Regions from separate parts of the Mesorhizobium sp. CA15 genome, predicted to be linked through region 2. Evidence: riboswitches for the same ligand, from Rfam matches in the RefSeq annotation. Region 2 holds a riboswitch; the other holds the start of a gene.

Region 1 (8,096 bases), on a different contig from region 2:
GCGACGTGACGCTGAAGAACGGCGTGGCGCTGATGGCAGCGCCCCCGAAGAGCCTGCGCGGCCAGTCGATCGAGATCGCTAAGCTCGACCTGTCGTCGGGCACGGCGTGCATCATCGTGTCCGGACCGGTCTCCGTGGATGCGGAAGGGCTGGTCAACGGGGACCTGACGATCAAGCTCAAGGACCCGAAAGCGGTGGCATCTATCCTTGCCGGCGCGGTTCCCGAGCATAAAAGCGAAATCGAGCAGGGCTTTGCTGCCATTGCCATGCTTGGCAAGGAACCGTCCTTGCCACTCAAGATCGTCAAGGGCAAGGCCTCGCTGGGCTTCATCCCGCTCGGCAAGATCAAGCCGCTTGAATAACGGGACAATGGCGAAGCCGGTCAGACTGCTCAGCGTCGGCGCCTTCACTCTCGACACGATCCTTCGCGTCGAAACGCTGCCCGCGCATCAAGGCAAGTTCATCGCCAGCGACGGCGTCCAGATCGCTTCCGGCATGGCGACCAGTGCGGCCTGCGCCGCGCGGCGCCTCGGCGCCGAAGTCTCGCTGTGGGCGAGCGCCGGTGACGATCCGGTCGGCGACCAGCTGATCGCCGACATCGAGGCCGAAGGCGTCGACTGCACCCTCATCCGCCGGGTCGCCGGCGCGCGATCGGCGCTGGCCGCGATCCTGGTGGATGCGCATGGCGAGCGCATCATCGTCCCCTTCTATGACAAAAAGGCGCAAGCCGACCCCGAGGCGCTGCCGCTCGCCGACCTCTCCGCCTTCGACGCCGTGCTGGTGGATGTCCGCTGGCCAGGCGCCGCTGCCCTTGCCTTAAACGCGGCCAGATCGATCGGCCGTCCGGCGATCCTCGACGCCGACACGGCGCCAGTCGAGGTGCTGGAGCGGCTGTTGCCCTTGGCCTCGCACATCGTCGCTTCCGAACCGGCGGCGCGCATCGTCTGCGGCCACGCGCTCGACCCAGAAAGCGCCTGCGCCGACCTCGCCTCGCGCACCGATGCCTTTGTCGCGGTGACCGGCGGCGCGGCCGGCACCTGGTGGCACGACCGCGCGACTCGGCGCGTGCGCCATGTCGAGGCGCCGAAGGTCAAGGCGATCGACACGCTCGCCGCCGGCGACGTCTTCCACGGCGCCTTCGCCGTCGGCCTCGCCGAGGCCATGCCCATGGAGGAAGCCCTGCGCTTTGCCAGCGCCGCCGCGGCGCTCAAATGCCTGCGCTTCGGCGGCCGCCTCGGCGCGCCGGATCGGGCCGAAACGCTGGCGATGATGGCGGCGCACTGGCCGCCAGCCCAGGGCTAGAACGCAAGAGTATCTCGGCTATTTCTGCGAAATCGGCACAAACGCTGGGGTTGGCGTAAGCCGCTCAACCTCGTCATTCCAGGGCGGAGCAGCCGCGAAGCGGCGTCGCGGAGACCCTGGAATCCATCCCGTGACCTGAGCCATGGAATGCGGCGGAGCAGAATTCTGCACCGCGACAGCGCTCGGAAGTCACGGAATGATCCTCGGGTCTGCGCGCGTCGCTTCGCTCCTTGCTCCGCCCGTGGATGACGATCGCGATGGGCGTTTCGGCCAATCTCCAGCGCATGCGCCTGCCCACGCTGACAGGTCAATCCACGCCAGAGAACGAGGAAAAAGCCTAAGGCTTCGCCGGGTGCTCGACCGCCTGGCGACCAAAATCCGGCACATCGATATCCTGGCCGGCCTCGATGATCGAGCGGCGGATTGCGCGGGTGCGGGTGAAGAGGTCGAACAGCTTCTCGCCGTCGCCCCAACGGATCGCCCGCTGCAGCGAGGCCAGATCCTCCGAGAAACGCGCCAGCATCTCCAGGATCGCGTCCTTGTTGTGCAGGCACACGTCGCGCCACATGGTCGGGTCGGAGGCGGCAAGGCGGGTGAAGTCGCGGAAGCCGGAAGCGGAATATTTGATGACTTCGCTCTTGGTCACCGCTTCCAGATCGTCCGCCGTGCCGACGATGTTGTAGGCGATGATATGCGGCAGGTGCGACACGATCGCCAAGGTCATGTCGTGGTGCTGCGGGTCCATCGTGTCGATGTTGGAGCCGCAGCGCCGCCAGAATTCTGAAAGCGTCTCGAGCGCCGCGGGATCGGTGCCCGGCAGCGGCGTGAAGATGCACCAGCGATTCTCGAATAGATCGGCAAAGCCGGCATCGGGTCCGGACTTTTCCGTGCCGGCCAGCGGATGTCCGGGGATGAAGTGCACGCCTTCGGGCACACGCGGCTGCATTTGCGCGATGACGGAGGCTTTGGTCGAGCCGACATCGGTGAGAATGGCGCCCTTCTTCAGCGCAGGCGCGATCTCGGCCGCAACCTCGCCGGACGAGCCGACCGGAACCGAGACGATGACGAGATCGGCGTCACGCACCGCTTGGCTGGCGTCGGTGCTGTAAGAATCGCCAAGGCCAAGCTCCTCGGCGCGTTTGAGCGTCGAAGCGCTGCGCGTCGCTATGGCGATATGGCGCGCCAGGCCCTCGCGGCGGATGACGCGGGCGAGCGACGAGCCGATCAGGCCGATGCCGACCAGCGCTATTTTCTCGAACATCGGTGACGCCATGGTGTTCTAGCTTTTCAGGAAGGTCGTGAGCGCATCGATGACGCCGCGATTGGCTTCCTCGGTGCCGACGCTCATGCGCAGCGCGTTGGGGAAGCCGTAGCCGGTGACGCGGCGAAGGATGTAGCCGCGCGCGCTCAGATAATCGTCCGCGGCCGCGGCCGAATGTTTCTCGCCGTCGGGGAAATGGATCAGCACGAAATTGCCGACGCTCGGCGTGACACGCAGGCCGAGCCCGGTCAGCTCGGCGCTGAGCCAGGCCAGCCATTTCTCGTTATGCGCCACGCTGCGCTCGATATGGGCGCGGTCGCGGATCGCGGCGATGCCGGCCTCAATCGCTGTAGCGTTGACGTTGAAGGGGCCGCGAATGCGGTTGATCGCATCGACGATATGCGCCGGCCCGTACATCCAGCCGATACGCGCGCCGCCGAGCCCGAGCTTGGAGAAGGTGCGGGTCATCACCACGTTCTCGGAACTGCCGGCGAGCTCGATGCCGGCCTCGTAGTCGTTGCGCCGCACATATTCGGCATAGGCCGCGTCGAGCACCAGGAGCACGTTCTTCGGCAATGCAGCGTGCAGCCGGCGCACTTCCTGGAACGGCACATAGGTGCCCGTCGGATTGTTGGGATTGGCGAGGAACACGATCCGCGTCGCCGGCGTCACCGCGGCCAAAATCGCGTCGATGTCGGCGCGCTCCTCGGTCTCCTTCACCGCCACCGGCTTGGCGCCCGCCGCCTGGATATAGATTTTGTAGACCATGAAGGCGTGCTCGGTGAACACGGCCTCGTCGCCCGGCGCGAGATAGGTCTGCGCCAGCAGCCCCAGGATCTCGTCGGAGCCGTTGGAGCAGATGATGTTGGCCGGATTCAGCCCATGCACCTCGGCGATCGCCTCGCGCAGCCGGCGGGCGGTGCCATCGGGATAGACATCGAGCTTCGCCGCCACTTCGCGCGCGGCCTCGATCGCCTTCGGCGAGGGCCCGAGCGGGTTTTCGTTCGCCGACAGCTTATAGACCTTCGTCACGCCGGCCGGCGCGGTGCTTTTTCCCGGCACATAGGCCTCGATGTCCATGATGCCCGCGCGGGGCGTCGGACGGGGCTGATCCTGCTTCATGTCACAAATCCGTCGAGAAGGCCTTCAAGGCCGCAGCGGAAATACAGGCCACGGGCTGGAATGTCGAGTGCCGCCGGCTGGCACCCGCATCCGGTCGCGAGGAGGCCACCCGTTGACGAAGCGCGGCGCTGGTCCTAGAAGGATTGCCAGACTCCCGTGGTGATTTGGCCGGTCGGCTTGCAGCCACGTTAAACAACTCGCTAAAGGGCCGTTTGCAACCTGTAACCGGCTTTGCGACGGCAATGCCGGTTTTTTATTGTCCGCTGCCGGCCGGACACCGCGTCGGGACGAGACCGATGCGGGACAGGATGAGGACGGACATGGCCGCTCAGCGTGCTGCAAGAACCAACGACGAGGCCGACCATCCGTCGAGCCCGGTGCTGCGGTTCGGCCCGGACAAGCCGCTGAAGCTCGACGCCGGAACGCTGCTCTCGCCCTTCCAGATTGCCTACCAGACCTATGGCACGCTCAACGACGCGCGTTCCAATGCCATCCTCGTCTGCCATGCGCTGACCGGCGACCAGCACGTCGCCAACACCAATCCGGTGACCGGCAAGCCGGGCTGGTGGGAGGTTCTGATCGGCCCCGGCAGGATCATCGACACCAACCGTTTCTTCGTCATCTGCTCCAACGTCGTCGGCGGCTGCCTCGGCTCGACCGGCCCGGCCTCGACCAACCCGGCGACCGGCAAGCCCTACGGGCTCGACCTGCCGATCATCACCATCCGCGACATGGTGCGCGCGCAGACGATGCTGGTCGATCATTTCGGCATCGAGAAGCTGTTTTGCGTCCTTGGCGGCTCGATGGGCGGCATGCAGGTTCTGGAATGGGCGGCGAGCCATTCGGAGCGCGTGTTCTGCGTCCTGCCCATCGCCACCGGCGCCCGCCATTCCTCGCAGAACATCGCCTTCCATGAAGTCGGCCGACAGGCCGTCATGGCCGATCCCGACTGGCATGGCGGCAAATATCTCGATTTCGGCAAGCGGCCGGAAAAAGGGCTCGCCGTCGCGCGCATGGCCGCTCATATCACCTACCTTTCGGAAGCCGCGCTCCACCGCAAGTTCGGCCGCAATTTGCAGGACCGCGAGGCGCTGACCTTCGGCTTCGACGCCGATTTCCAGATCGAGAGCTATCTGCGCCATCAGGGCATGACCTTCGTCGACCGCTTCGACGCCAATTCCTACCTCTATCTGACCCGCGCGATGGACTATTTCGATCTTGCCGCCGATCACGGCGGGCGCCTCGCCGACGCCTTCGCCGGTACCAAGACGCGTTTTTGCCTGGTTTCCTTCACCAGCGACTGGCTGTTCCCGACCGAGGAGAGCCGATCGATCGTGCATGCCTTGAACGCGGCGGGCGCTTCCGTCTCCTTCGTCGAGATCGAAACCGATCGCGGCCACGACGCCTTCCTGCTCGACGAGCCGGAACTGTTCGCGGCCATCAACGGCTTCATCGCCTCCGCCGCCCGCGCCAGGGGGCTAAGCCTATGACCCCGAACCGAAGGTCAGCGAACGCAAAAAGTCGCCGACTTTTCGGACCGGGATCATGCGCTATGCAGGAGGCGAAGCCATGAGCGTCAATCGCGCCCAGCGTGTCGACCTCGAGGTCGTCACTGATCTCATCCCGGCCAATTCGCGCGTCCTCGATGTCGGCTCGGGCGACGGACTGCTTCTGGAACTCCTGCAGGAGACCAAGCAGGTCGACGGCCGCGGGCTGGAACTGTCGCAGCGCGGCGTCAACGAATGCGTGGCGCGCGGCCTTTCCGTCGTCCAGGGCGATGCCGACAAGGACCTCGAATTCTATCCCGACAAGGGCTTCGACTTCGTCGTGCTCTCACAGACCCTGCAGGCGACCCGGAACCCGAAGCTGGTGCTCGACGAGCTGCTTCGTATCGGCAACCGCGCCATTGTCTCCTTCCCCAATTTCGGCCACTGGCGCGTGCGCTTCTCGCTGTTGGTCAAGGGCAGGATGCCGGTCACCAAGGACCTGCCCTACTCCTGGTACGACACGCCCAACATCCATTTCTGCACCATCCGCGACTTCGTCAACCTGTGCGAGGAGCTCGGCGCGACCGTCGAGAAGGCAACCGCGCTCGACGCCAACGGCCAGAAGATCGGCCTGTCGATGCCCTGGTGGTTCTGGAATTTTTTTGGTCAGCAGGCGGTGTTTTTGCTGAGGCGATGACGGAAATGCGTTTCTTTCGTCGATCGCCGGCACATCGTCGCGCAGCGGTAGCAATCATCTTGCAGGTTTGATGGTTTCCGCCGGGCTAGGCCATCCGCTGGAATGGTTCGGCGGGCGACGTCTGCTGGAGCTGCCGGATTATTCGCGAGATTCCCGCGCCCAGCTACTGCGTGCGCTGACACAGGGGCGGTCCTCTACCGGCGTCTATGCAATCAAGCTCTTTGCGAGTGAGTTCGCACAACTTGCCGATAAGATAGCTCATCTGACAAATTCGCAGCGCATAATTGCATCCCGATCGTTTGACAGCATGCTGTTAGGACTATAGCCACAGGGTTGATCAACCGGTTGTGCCGCGATGGCTGAACATCCCACCTATTCTATCGTCTTGGAGATGGAGAATGCCAAATCCATCGACTGGGACGAGATTGGCCTTGGGCTGAAGGCCTTGGCGCGCGAGATCGCCCAGGCTTCCGCTACCGGATATCCGAAGCCGAAGGTCATAATCTCGCACGGCGGCCTCGAAACTGACGCAGTCTCACTGCGAAGCAGCATCGGAGCTGAAGCGCCACAACTGGAGCAGGTTGCCTATCTGGCCTTCGCGGCGTTCCCTGGCGGCAGATATTACGACCTCAAGAACAACGGCATTCCCTCGTGCGAAGGGAGCGTCCTTGTTTTTCTCGATTCCGATACAGTTCCGGAACGGAACTGGCTCTCAACTCTACTGAAACCCTTCGTCGACCGGCCCGAAACCATCTGTGTGAATGGACACACCTATCTTTCATACGATGACTTCTTCTCGCGAACCTTCGCGTTGATCTGGTTTTTCCCGATGGCTGATGGAGACGAGAGATTCGCCTCGAAGCGTGCTCTCAACGCCAACAACATCGCCTTTCGGCACGACTGGATATCCAGTCACCCATTTCCAGCCCACAACGGCTTCAAGGTCTCGTGCACGTTGCTGATGCACCAGCTTTGGAGCGAAGGCCACAAGATAGTCAACGTGGACGCACGCGTTCACCACTACTCGCCGCGGGGCTGGGGGTTCTTCTTTTGGCGCGCGCTGGTAACCGGCAGGGACGCCGATCGAAAATTCGTCGAGCTTCATGCACCTGGCAGGGCTCGGCGTATCGTCAAATCCTTCACGCGCTGGGGGACTATGTCTTGGCGCACGATCCGGCGAGTGACAGGCCATGCGCGGCAGACCGGGATGCCGTTCTGGCAAATCCCGTTTGCTGTCATTGTCGGACTGGCGTTCTATACTCTGGCGTTTTTCGGCCATTTCAGCCTGGCGGCCGGCCTTGTCCGCGACGAGGTCGAAATGGTGCCGGACTATATCGGGCACAGCTAACGTCAATCTTTTCCCGCTAGCCAAGCACATCCGTAGCCTTGTGCGGATGCTCGACGCCGTCGACGAAGATCACGTCGGACTGCGAGTTCTCGGTGCGCAGCGAAAGGATCGCCTGATAGGCCGGTGAATTGTACCAGTCCCGCATGTGCTGCCTGCCGGGGAATTCGATGACGATCAGGTGCCCGGGCCAGCTGTTCTCGACGACCTCGACGTCGCCGCCGTGGACGACGAAGCGCCCGCCGAACGGCGCCAGCGTGGCGTCTATCCTCTCGAGATATTCGAGTATCCAGGGACCCGGAGTGACTTGGCGCATATGGGCAACGGCGTAAGCGGTCATGATCCTGCTCCTTGATGAAACAAAGCCGATCGGTCGGCTTCTTGGAGATCACCATGCGGCAGCTAGGTAGTTCGGTCGATTACCTCAGAAATAATCGGGACAAAACCGTCCGTTGGTTCCTGTTGGCGGGCCGCCTAATCAACAGGAAGGCCAGTTGTGTTGCCATCAGACCGCAATGTTGCGGAAAAACCGCTAATTTCGGCATTTCTCGGCCGGCCTGGCGTGACACAAAGGGGGGTTTTTTGTAGCGTCGGCCGCAAATCAGAGGTGGGACACGAAGATAGCCATCGGACCCATCCGACAAACGCTAGATCCGACCGGTGGTGGCAGCCCGATGTCGAGCCAGGACGTTCCGCTGATCTCAGTGATCACGCCAACCCACAATCGCCGCAGCCAGGTCGTGCGCGCGGTGGAAAGCGTTCTGGCGCAGACACTTACCCGCTTCGAGCACATTGTGGTCGACGACGGTTCGACCGACGGGACGGCCGCTGCGCTCGCCGAAATCCGCGACCCGAGGCTGATTTATGTCGGCGCCAAATGGC
Region 2 (8,096 bases):
GCGTTTCAGCATATGTTCGTAGACGAGACGGCCGACGATCTGGCCGTGGTCGAGGATAAAAGGCACCTCGTGGCTGCGCACTTCAAGCACCGCGCGGCTGCCGCTGCCGCCGGCGGCGGAGTGGCCGAAGCCCGGATCGAAGAAGCCGGCATAGTGGACGCGGAACTCGCCGACCAGCGGATCGAAGGGTGTCATCTCGGCGGCATAGAGCGGCGGCACGTGCACGGCTTCTCGGCTGACCAAGATATAGAATTCGTCCGGATCGAGCACCAGTTCGCCGGCGCCGCTCTTGTAGATCGGCTCCCAGAAATCGACGACATCCTGGGCGGCGCGCTTGTCGACGTCGACCAGTCCGGTGTGGTGCTTGCCGCGGTAGCCGACAAGGCCGTCCTTGTCGCCGTCGAGATCGATGGAGAGCGCGATGCCGCCGCCTGAAATATTGGGCGGCTCGGTGGCGACCAGCATCTCGGCGCGGTGAAGGTCGCGCAGCTCATTCTCCGAGAGCACCGCGTTGCCGGTGCGGAAGCGGATCTGCGACAGCCGCGAGCCGGCGCGCACGACGATCGGGAAGGTGCGCGGGCTGACCTCGAGATAGAGCGGCCCGCGGTAGCCGGCGGCAATCTTGTCGAACTCATGGCCGCGATCGGTCATGACGCGCGTGAATATGTCGAGACGGCCGGTCGAGCTCTTCGGATTGGCCGAGGCGGATACGTTCGCCGGCAGCGTCAGGCTCTCGAGCAGCGGCACGATATAGACGCAGCCGGTTTCCAGCACCGCGCCCTCTGCAAGGCTGATCTCGTGCAGCTTCAGCCGCTCGAGCTTGTCGACGACCCGATGATCTGGACCCGGCAGGAACGAGGCACGCACGCGAAACGCCTTGTCGCCGAGCCTTAGATCGAGGCTGGCCGGCTGGATCTGGTCGGCGTCCAGCGCGCGCGGCGACTTCAGCGCCTTCGCCTCGAACAGCGCTGCGATGTCCTGATCCGGAAGAATGCCTGTTTGCCGCAAAGGCTGGCTCCGTTCACAAGGCCGGGCGAGGATCTAAGCGGGCTCTTGCCGCCCGGCTGGTACAAACCTCTTAATGAAGCCGGCAATTGACGCAAGCGCGGCGCGGGTCTAAAGGGTCGTTATCCCGTGGTGATTTGGCCGGTCGGCTTGCAGCCACGTTAAATAAGTCGCTAAAGGACCGTCGAGCCGCAAGGCTATATGGACCGGTTGCGACTTCGCGGCCGGTTTTTTTGTGTCTGAAAGCAGGGCTATGAGCACCAAGAAGCGCAACTGGAAACCTCAGACAGCACTCGTGCATGGCGGAACGTTGCGTTCCGGTTTCGGCGAGACATCCGAGGCGATGTATCTCACCCAAGGCTATGTCTACGAGACGGCGCAAGCGGCGGAAGCCCGCTTCAAGGGCGAGGAGCCGGGCTTCATCTATTCGCGCTACGCCAACCCGACCGTCGACATGTTCGAAAAGCGCATGTGCGCGCTCGAAGGCGCCGAGGATGCCCGCGCCACCGCTTCCGGCATGGCCGCAGTAACCGCCGCGCTGCTCTGCAGCGCCAAGGCCGGAGATCATATCGTCGCGGCGCGCGCCCTGTTCGGCTCCTGCCGCTGGGTGGTCGAGACGCTGGCGCCGCGCTACGGCATCGAGGCGACGCTGGTCGACGGCACCGACATCGCCAATTGGGAAAAGGCGATAAGGCCGAACACCAAGCTGTTCTTCCTGGAAAGCCCGACCAACCCGACGCTGGAGGTGGTCGATATCGCCGCCGTCGCCAGGCTCGCCAATTCGATCGGCGCGCGCTTGATCGTCGACAATGTCTTCGCCACGCCGCTGCAGCAGAAGCCCTTGCTGCTCGGCGCCCATATCGTCGTCTATTCGGCGACCAAGCACATAGACGGCCAGGGCCGCTGCCTCGGCGGCGTCATCCTGTCGGACAAGAAGTGGATCGACGAGAACCTGCACGACTATTTCCGGCACACCGGTCCCAGCCTGTCGCCCTTCAACGCCTGGACGCTGCTCAAAGGCCTGGAGACGCTGCCGCTGCGTGTGCGCCAGCAGACCGAGAGCGCCGGCAAGATCGCCGATTTCCTGGCCGAGCGGCCGGAGATCGCCCGTGTCATCTATCCGGGCCGCGCCGATCATCCGCAAGCGGATATCGTCAAGAAGCAGATGTCGGGAGGCTCGACGCTGATCTGCCTCGACGTCAAGGGCGGCAAGCAGGCGGCCTTTGCCTTCCAGAACGCGCTCGACATCGTGCTGATCTCCAACAATCTCGGTGACGCCAAGAGCCTGATCACCCATCCGGCGACGACGACGCACAAGAACCTGAGCGACGAGGCCCGCGCCGAGCTCGGCATCGGGCCAGGCACGCTGAGGCTCTCCGTTGGCCTGGAGGACAGCGACGATCTGCTGGAAGACGTGGAACAGGCCCTGAAGGCGGCAAAATAGAAGGCTGAGAACGCCGCGGCCCGAGCCTTCCAGAGCCGCAATTCCGGACGGAAACCGTTTCACACTTTTCCTGGAATTGCTCTAGGCGAGCTCCTCCAGCTCGGTCATCGCCTTGGTGCGGATGGTCATGGCGTTGCCGCGCCATTCGACGGCGCCGCCGAACCAGGCGCGCGCCCAGATGGCCGGCAGCAGGGCATCGCGCACGATCATCGCGGTTATGCTGCGCGGCGACAGGTACCAGCCCTTCGCAAAGGCCAGCAGCCATTCCGGCAGGTAGGCGATCGCCAGCACGCCCAAGGCCGTCGTGGGCAGGCTGACGCCGGCGCTTGCCGCCGCAATCAGCGCCAGCAGCAGCGGCACCGCAGCGCCAGTCAGGATCTCCGGCGCGAAGAACAGCGGAAAGGTAACCCGCCGCAGCCGCGCCCAGCGCGTCTGGCGCGACCAGACCTCGGCGAGCCTGCGCTGGCCGAGCGGCTGCTCGAATGGCGAGGCGACGAGGTTGACATTGAGCCCCAAGCCGTTGACCAGCTTGGTGGCCGCCGCGTCCTCGGCGACTTCGGCGGCCAAGGCCTGAATACCGCCATTGGCATCGAGCATCGGCTTGTTCCACAGCATGCTCTTGCCCTGGGCGAAGCCAAGGCCAAGCGCCTCGCCGGCATACTGCCAGCGCGCCTGCAGCGTGTTGAGGAAGGCGCATTCGACTTCGGCCCAAAACCCGTCCGGCCGCGAGCCGATCGGCGTCGAGCAGACGAGGCCGGTATCCGGCCGCCATGCCGCCATCAGGTGCTGGACATAGTCTCTCGGCATCAGCACGTTGGAATCGGCGAGGATCACCCAATCGTGTCTCGCCGCCTGCCAGCCCTTGACGCAGTTGTTGAGCTTGGGATTGGCGCTGACGCGATCGTCGCCGATCAGCAGCCGCGCAGGAATTTTGGGGTGGCGCGCGATCGCCGCATCGATCAGCTTGACCACCGGGTCTTCGGCATGCGCGACGCAGAAGATCAGCTCGTAGCGCGGCCAATCGAGCGAGAAGGCGCGCTGCAAGGTCTCCGGCGTGAACGGCTCGACGCCACGCGACGGCACGATGATGGAGACCGGCGGCCGCGCGCTGGAGGGCGGCGCGATGACATGCCGCCGCTTCAGCCGCGACGAGGCGAGCAGGATGCTGGCGAGATTGAAGGAAAGAAGCGCTGACGAAGCCAGGCCGGCTGCGATAGTCAGTTCCATCGAGATCTGGTCACCCCCGATAGAGAGTTTCACCGTTTCACGCAAACGGCGACCCACTCCATCTCCTTGTTTTCACGCAATTCCGGACGGAAGGCTACGGCGAAGGCGCCGAGCCTAACCGCTCGCGCTTTCCTGGAATTGCTTTAGGCCGCACGCGGCCGTTTCAACTGTTACAGAGCGCCCGAGTCGCCCGGCACGGTTTGTGCACACCAACATTGTCATGTGTCACCTAAATGACATTGTTTTTCGGCACCTGCACTTACAAGGCTGGCAGGATGGTCGGCGCTGCGTTTATCAAGAGCGGAGCGTGACATATTTTCCGCGGCGGCAACCGGAGTGGCCCATGTATCGCGCAGTGACGCGCAACATCGAAGTGCTGGTCAGGCCCTTCTATCTGGAGGACCGCTCCGATCCGTCCGAGAACCGCTATGTCTGGGGCTATCAGGTGACGATCGACAACCGCTCCGACGAGTTCGTGCAGCTTGTGTCGCGCTACTGGCACATCACCGACGGTCAGGGCCGGGTCGAGGAGGTGCGCGGCGCCGGCGTCGTCGGCGACCAGCCGGAACTCAATCCCGGCGACAGTTACCAGTACACCTCGGGCTGCCCGCTCTCGACGCCGTCAGGCATCATGGTCGGCCACTACACGATGCGCAACGGCCGCGGCGAGACGTTCGATATCGCCATTCCGGCTTTCTCGCTCGACATGCCAGGGACAAGGCGCACGGTGAATTAGACGTCGGCGACAGCCTCTTTCTCCCCGTTTCACGGGGAGAAATGCCCGGCAGGGCAATGACGGGCGGCGCCGGCCTTCTGAGATTTTCCTTGAGGCGGACGACCGCGTCGCCAGCGTGTCGCTATGATCGCCAACGTTGGCGCCGCCCTCATCCGCCCTTCGGGCACCTTCTCCCCGTGGAACGGGGAGAAGGAAGAGAGATCACTTCGCGAATTCAGCCGGGTCGAAGTCGTATTGGGTCGAGCAGAACTCGCAGGCGACATGGATGCCGCCCTCCTCGGTCGATTCCTTGATCTCCTCAGCCGAAAAGCCTTCGAGAATGCCGCGGATCTTGTCGCGCGAGCAGGAGCACTGGTCGGCGACAGGGACGCCGCGGAAAACGCGCACGCCGTGTTCGTGGAACAGCCGGTAGAGCAACCGCTCGGCGCCCACCGTCGGGTCGATCAACTCGGTCGGCTCGATCGTGCCGAGCAGCGCCAGCAACTCCTGCCAGGAATTGTCGGCCGGCTGGTCCGCAACGTCACGCGGATCGCCGTCGCCGCCGGAAATATCGGGAACGCGCATGCGTTCCGGCGACTGCGGCAGGAATTGCGCCAGGATACCGCCGGCGCGCCACTGCTCGCGCGCGCCGGCCGGGCCGGGCGTGACCAGCTTGGCGACCGACATCTTGATATCGGTCGGGATCTGCTCCGACTGCCGGAAATAGGTGCGCGCGGCATCCTCGAGCGAGGTGCCGTCGAGCTGGACGATGCCCTGGTAGCGCTGCGTATGCGCGCCCTGGTCGATGGTCAAGGCCAGGACGCCGTCGCCGAGCAGCGTCTGCTGCGAGGTCTCGCCGGCGGCGGTCAGCGCCTGCAGCCGGTCGGCATCGAAGCGCGCATAGGCGCGCAGCGCATGCGGCGTGGTGAAATCGGCCACCAGCATGTCGACCGGACCGTCGGTGCGGGTCTGCAGGATGAACTTGCCTTCGAACTTCAGCGAAGTGCCGAGCAGCACGGTGAGCACGCAGGCTTCCGCCAGCAGGCGGGCGACCGGCTCAGGGTAATCGTGGCGGCTCAGAATAGCATCGAGCATCGGCCCGAGCTGCACGGTGCGGCCGCGCACATCGAGCGGCGCGACCTCATAAGGCACGACATGATCGTCGCCGGCGAAGCCGAATTCACCGAGTTGGGGTTTATGCTCAGCCAAGGTCTGGGTTTCCAACATGACAATACTCCGGGGCGCAGCCATGCCGCCCGGTGAGCCGCATGCGTCGAAGCGCGTTCAATTTACGTGATGGCCCGCAAATAGGCATCACATGTCCCCAGATCAAGTTGAGCCCGATCGGGCCGGAAGCGGTCAGGTCCAGCCCTTCTCACGCGCCCAGACACCAGGCCAGCACCGCCTTCTGGGCGTGCAGCCGGTTCTCGGCCTCGTCGAAGACCACCGAATGCGGCCCGTCGATCACCTCGTCGGTGACCTCCTCGCCGCGATGCGCCGGTAGGCAGTGCATGAACAATGCATCGGGCTTGGCTTTTGCCATCAGCGCCGCATTGACCTGATAGGGCAGGAAGACGTTGTGGCCGCGGGCGCGATGCTCCTGGCCCATGGAGACCCAGCTATCGGTGACGACGCAGTCGGCCTGGTCGACGGCTTCCTCGGCGGACCTGGAAAACCGGACCTTACCGCCATTGGCTTTCGACCAGTCGACATATTTCTCGAAAGGCTCGCTGCCTTCCGGCACCGCGATATTGAGGTTGAAGCTAAACCGCGCCGAGGCCTCCAGGAGCGAATGCAGCACATTGTTGCCGTCGCCGGTCCAGGCGAAGGTCTTGCCGGACACCGGGCCGCGATGCTCCTCAAAGGTCATGATGTCGGCCATGAGCTGGCAGGGATGCGTGTCGTCGGTCAGCCCGTTGATGACCGGAACGGTGGCGTTCTCGGTGAGCTCCAGCAGCCGGTCGTGCGAGGTGGTGCGGATCATGATGGCGTCGACATAGCGCGACAGCACTTTCGCCGTGTCGGCGATTGTCTCCGAACGGCCGAGCTGCATCTCGGTGCCGGTCAACATGATAGTCTCGCCGCCGAGCTGGCGCATGCCGACATCGAAGGACACGCGAGTGCGCGTCGACGGCTTGTCGAAGATCATGGCCAGCACCTTGCCATCGAGCGGTTTTGAACGCTCACCTGCCTTGAGCCTGGTCTTTCGCGCCACCGCGTCGTCCAGCATGATGCGCAGGTCGCCCGCGGAAACGGCGGACAGATCGGTGAAGTGGCGAACACTCATCGGCAGGTTCCAGAAATTATTTGGCGGCTTCGGCGGCAATCGCGTCGGTCAGGCGCTTGGCGCCGCCGCGAATGCGCTCCAGCGCCACGCCGATCTCCTCGTCGGTGACGGTGAGCGGCGGCAGGAGGCGGATGACGTTGTCGCCCGCCGGCACGGCAAGCAGGTGCTGGTCGCGCAGCGCCATGTTCACCTTGGCGTTGGGCATGGCGCATTTCAGGCCGAGCATAAGGCCGGTTCCCCTGATGCCCTCGATGACGTCGGGGAATTCATCGGCCACCGCCGCAAGGCCCTGCTTCAGAAGCAGCGCCTTGCGCTGCACGTCCTCGAGGAAGCCGTCGGCCAGCACCACGTCGAGCACGGCGTTGCCGACGGCCATCGCCAGCGGATTGCCGCCGAAGGTGGTGCCGTGCACGCCGGCCGTCATGCCGGTCGCCGCCTCGTCGGTGGCAAGGCAGGCACCCATCGGAAAGCCGCCGCCGATGCCCTTGGCGATCGCCATCAGATCGGGCGTGACGCCTGACCATTCATGCGCGAACAGCTTGCCGGTGCGGCCAATGCCGCACTGGACCTCGTCGAAGATCAAAAGCAGGCCGTGCTTGTCGCAGAGTTGCCGCAGCCGCTTCAGCGATTGCGTCGGCACCGGGCGTATGCCGCCCTCGCCTTGCACCGGCTCGATCAGGATCGCCGCGGTTTCCGGCGTGATCGCCTTTTCAGCGGCGTCGATGTCGTCGAAAGCGACCTGGTCGAATCCCTCGACCTTCGGGCCGAAGCCTTCGAGGTATTTGTATTGGCCGCCGGCGGCGATCGTCGCCAGCGTGCGGCCGTGAAAGGCACCCTCGAAGGTGATGATGCGGAAGCGCTCGGGATGGCCCTTGACGAATTGATAGCGCCTGGCCGTCTTGATGGCGCATTCCAGTGCCTCGGCACCGGAATTGGTGAAGAACACCTTGTCTGCAAAGGTCGCCTCAGTCAGCCGCTCGCCCAGCCGGCGCTGTTCCGGGATCTCATAGAGGTTGGAGACGTGCCACAGCTTGGCGGCCTGCTCGGTGAGCGCCGCGACCAGATGCGGATGGCCGTGGCCCAGCGAATTCACCGCGATGCCGCCGGCGAAGTCGAGATATCGCTCGCCCTTGTCGGTGACCAGCCAGGTCCCCTCCCCGCGGTCGAAAGCCAGGGGTGCGCGGGCAAAGGTCTCGTAAAGCGCCGAACCGCTCATTATATGCGTCTCCGGAACCGGAAATCAAAAAAGCCGCCAATGCGGCGGCCTTTGCGGCTTATCATGTTTTTCGGCCATGAAGTCAACGAAAACGTCACGCAGAAGCGCGTGGCAAGCCCCTGACGCCACGCCGGCTCATAAGTAGGCCGGCAAGTTGGGGAAAACCGAAAAAACCGAATCGTGTTGCCCTGGGGACTCTTGT

Evidence for each region. A riboswitch is a leader RNA that binds a small molecule or an ion and turns the genes downstream of it on or off. The one in region 2 is predicted to bind S-adenosylmethionine.
Region 1: another riboswitch for S-adenosylmethionine. It lies ahead of metX (homoserine O-acetyltransferase MetX); the one in region 2 lies ahead of LB515_RS27255 (O-succinylhomoserine sulfhydrylase).

The regions. Positions count from the first base shown of each region.
Region 1 covers NZ_JAIUHQ010000008.1:125,806-133,901, reverse strand. The annotation lists gene LB515_RS15790 (DUF2125 domain-containing protein) at 1-362, shown strand, start outside; gene LB515_RS15785 (sugar kinase) at 370-1,302, shown strand; gene LB515_RS15780 (prephenate/arogenate dehydrogenase family protein) at 1,640-2,575, opposite strand; gene hisC (histidinol-phosphate transaminase) at 2,582-3,685, opposite strand; SAM riboswitch at 3,832-3,909, shown strand; gene metX (homoserine O-acetyltransferase MetX) at 4,006-5,175, shown strand; gene metW (methionine biosynthesis protein MetW) at 5,255-5,869, shown strand; gene LB515_RS15760 (glycosyltransferase) at 6,225-7,217, shown strand; gene LB515_RS15755 (DUF1330 domain-containing protein) at 7,234-7,554, opposite strand; gene LB515_RS15750 (glycosyltransferase family 2 protein) at 7,889-8,096, shown strand, end outside.
Region 2 covers NZ_JAIUHQ010000030.1:250-8,345, forward strand. The annotation lists gene LB515_RS27250 (2'-deoxycytidine 5'-triphosphate deaminase) at 1-1,008, opposite strand, end outside; SAM riboswitch at 1,125-1,202, shown strand; gene LB515_RS27255 (O-succinylhomoserine sulfhydrylase) at 1,259-2,449, shown strand; gene LB515_RS27260 (ceramide glucosyltransferase) at 2,531-3,676, opposite strand; gene apaG (Co2+/Mg2+ efflux protein ApaG) at 4,020-4,412, shown strand; gene LB515_RS27270 (Hsp33 family molecular chaperone) at 4,614-5,642, opposite strand; gene argF (ornithine carbamoyltransferase) at 5,767-6,678, opposite strand; gene LB515_RS27280 (aspartate aminotransferase family protein) at 6,695-7,894, opposite strand.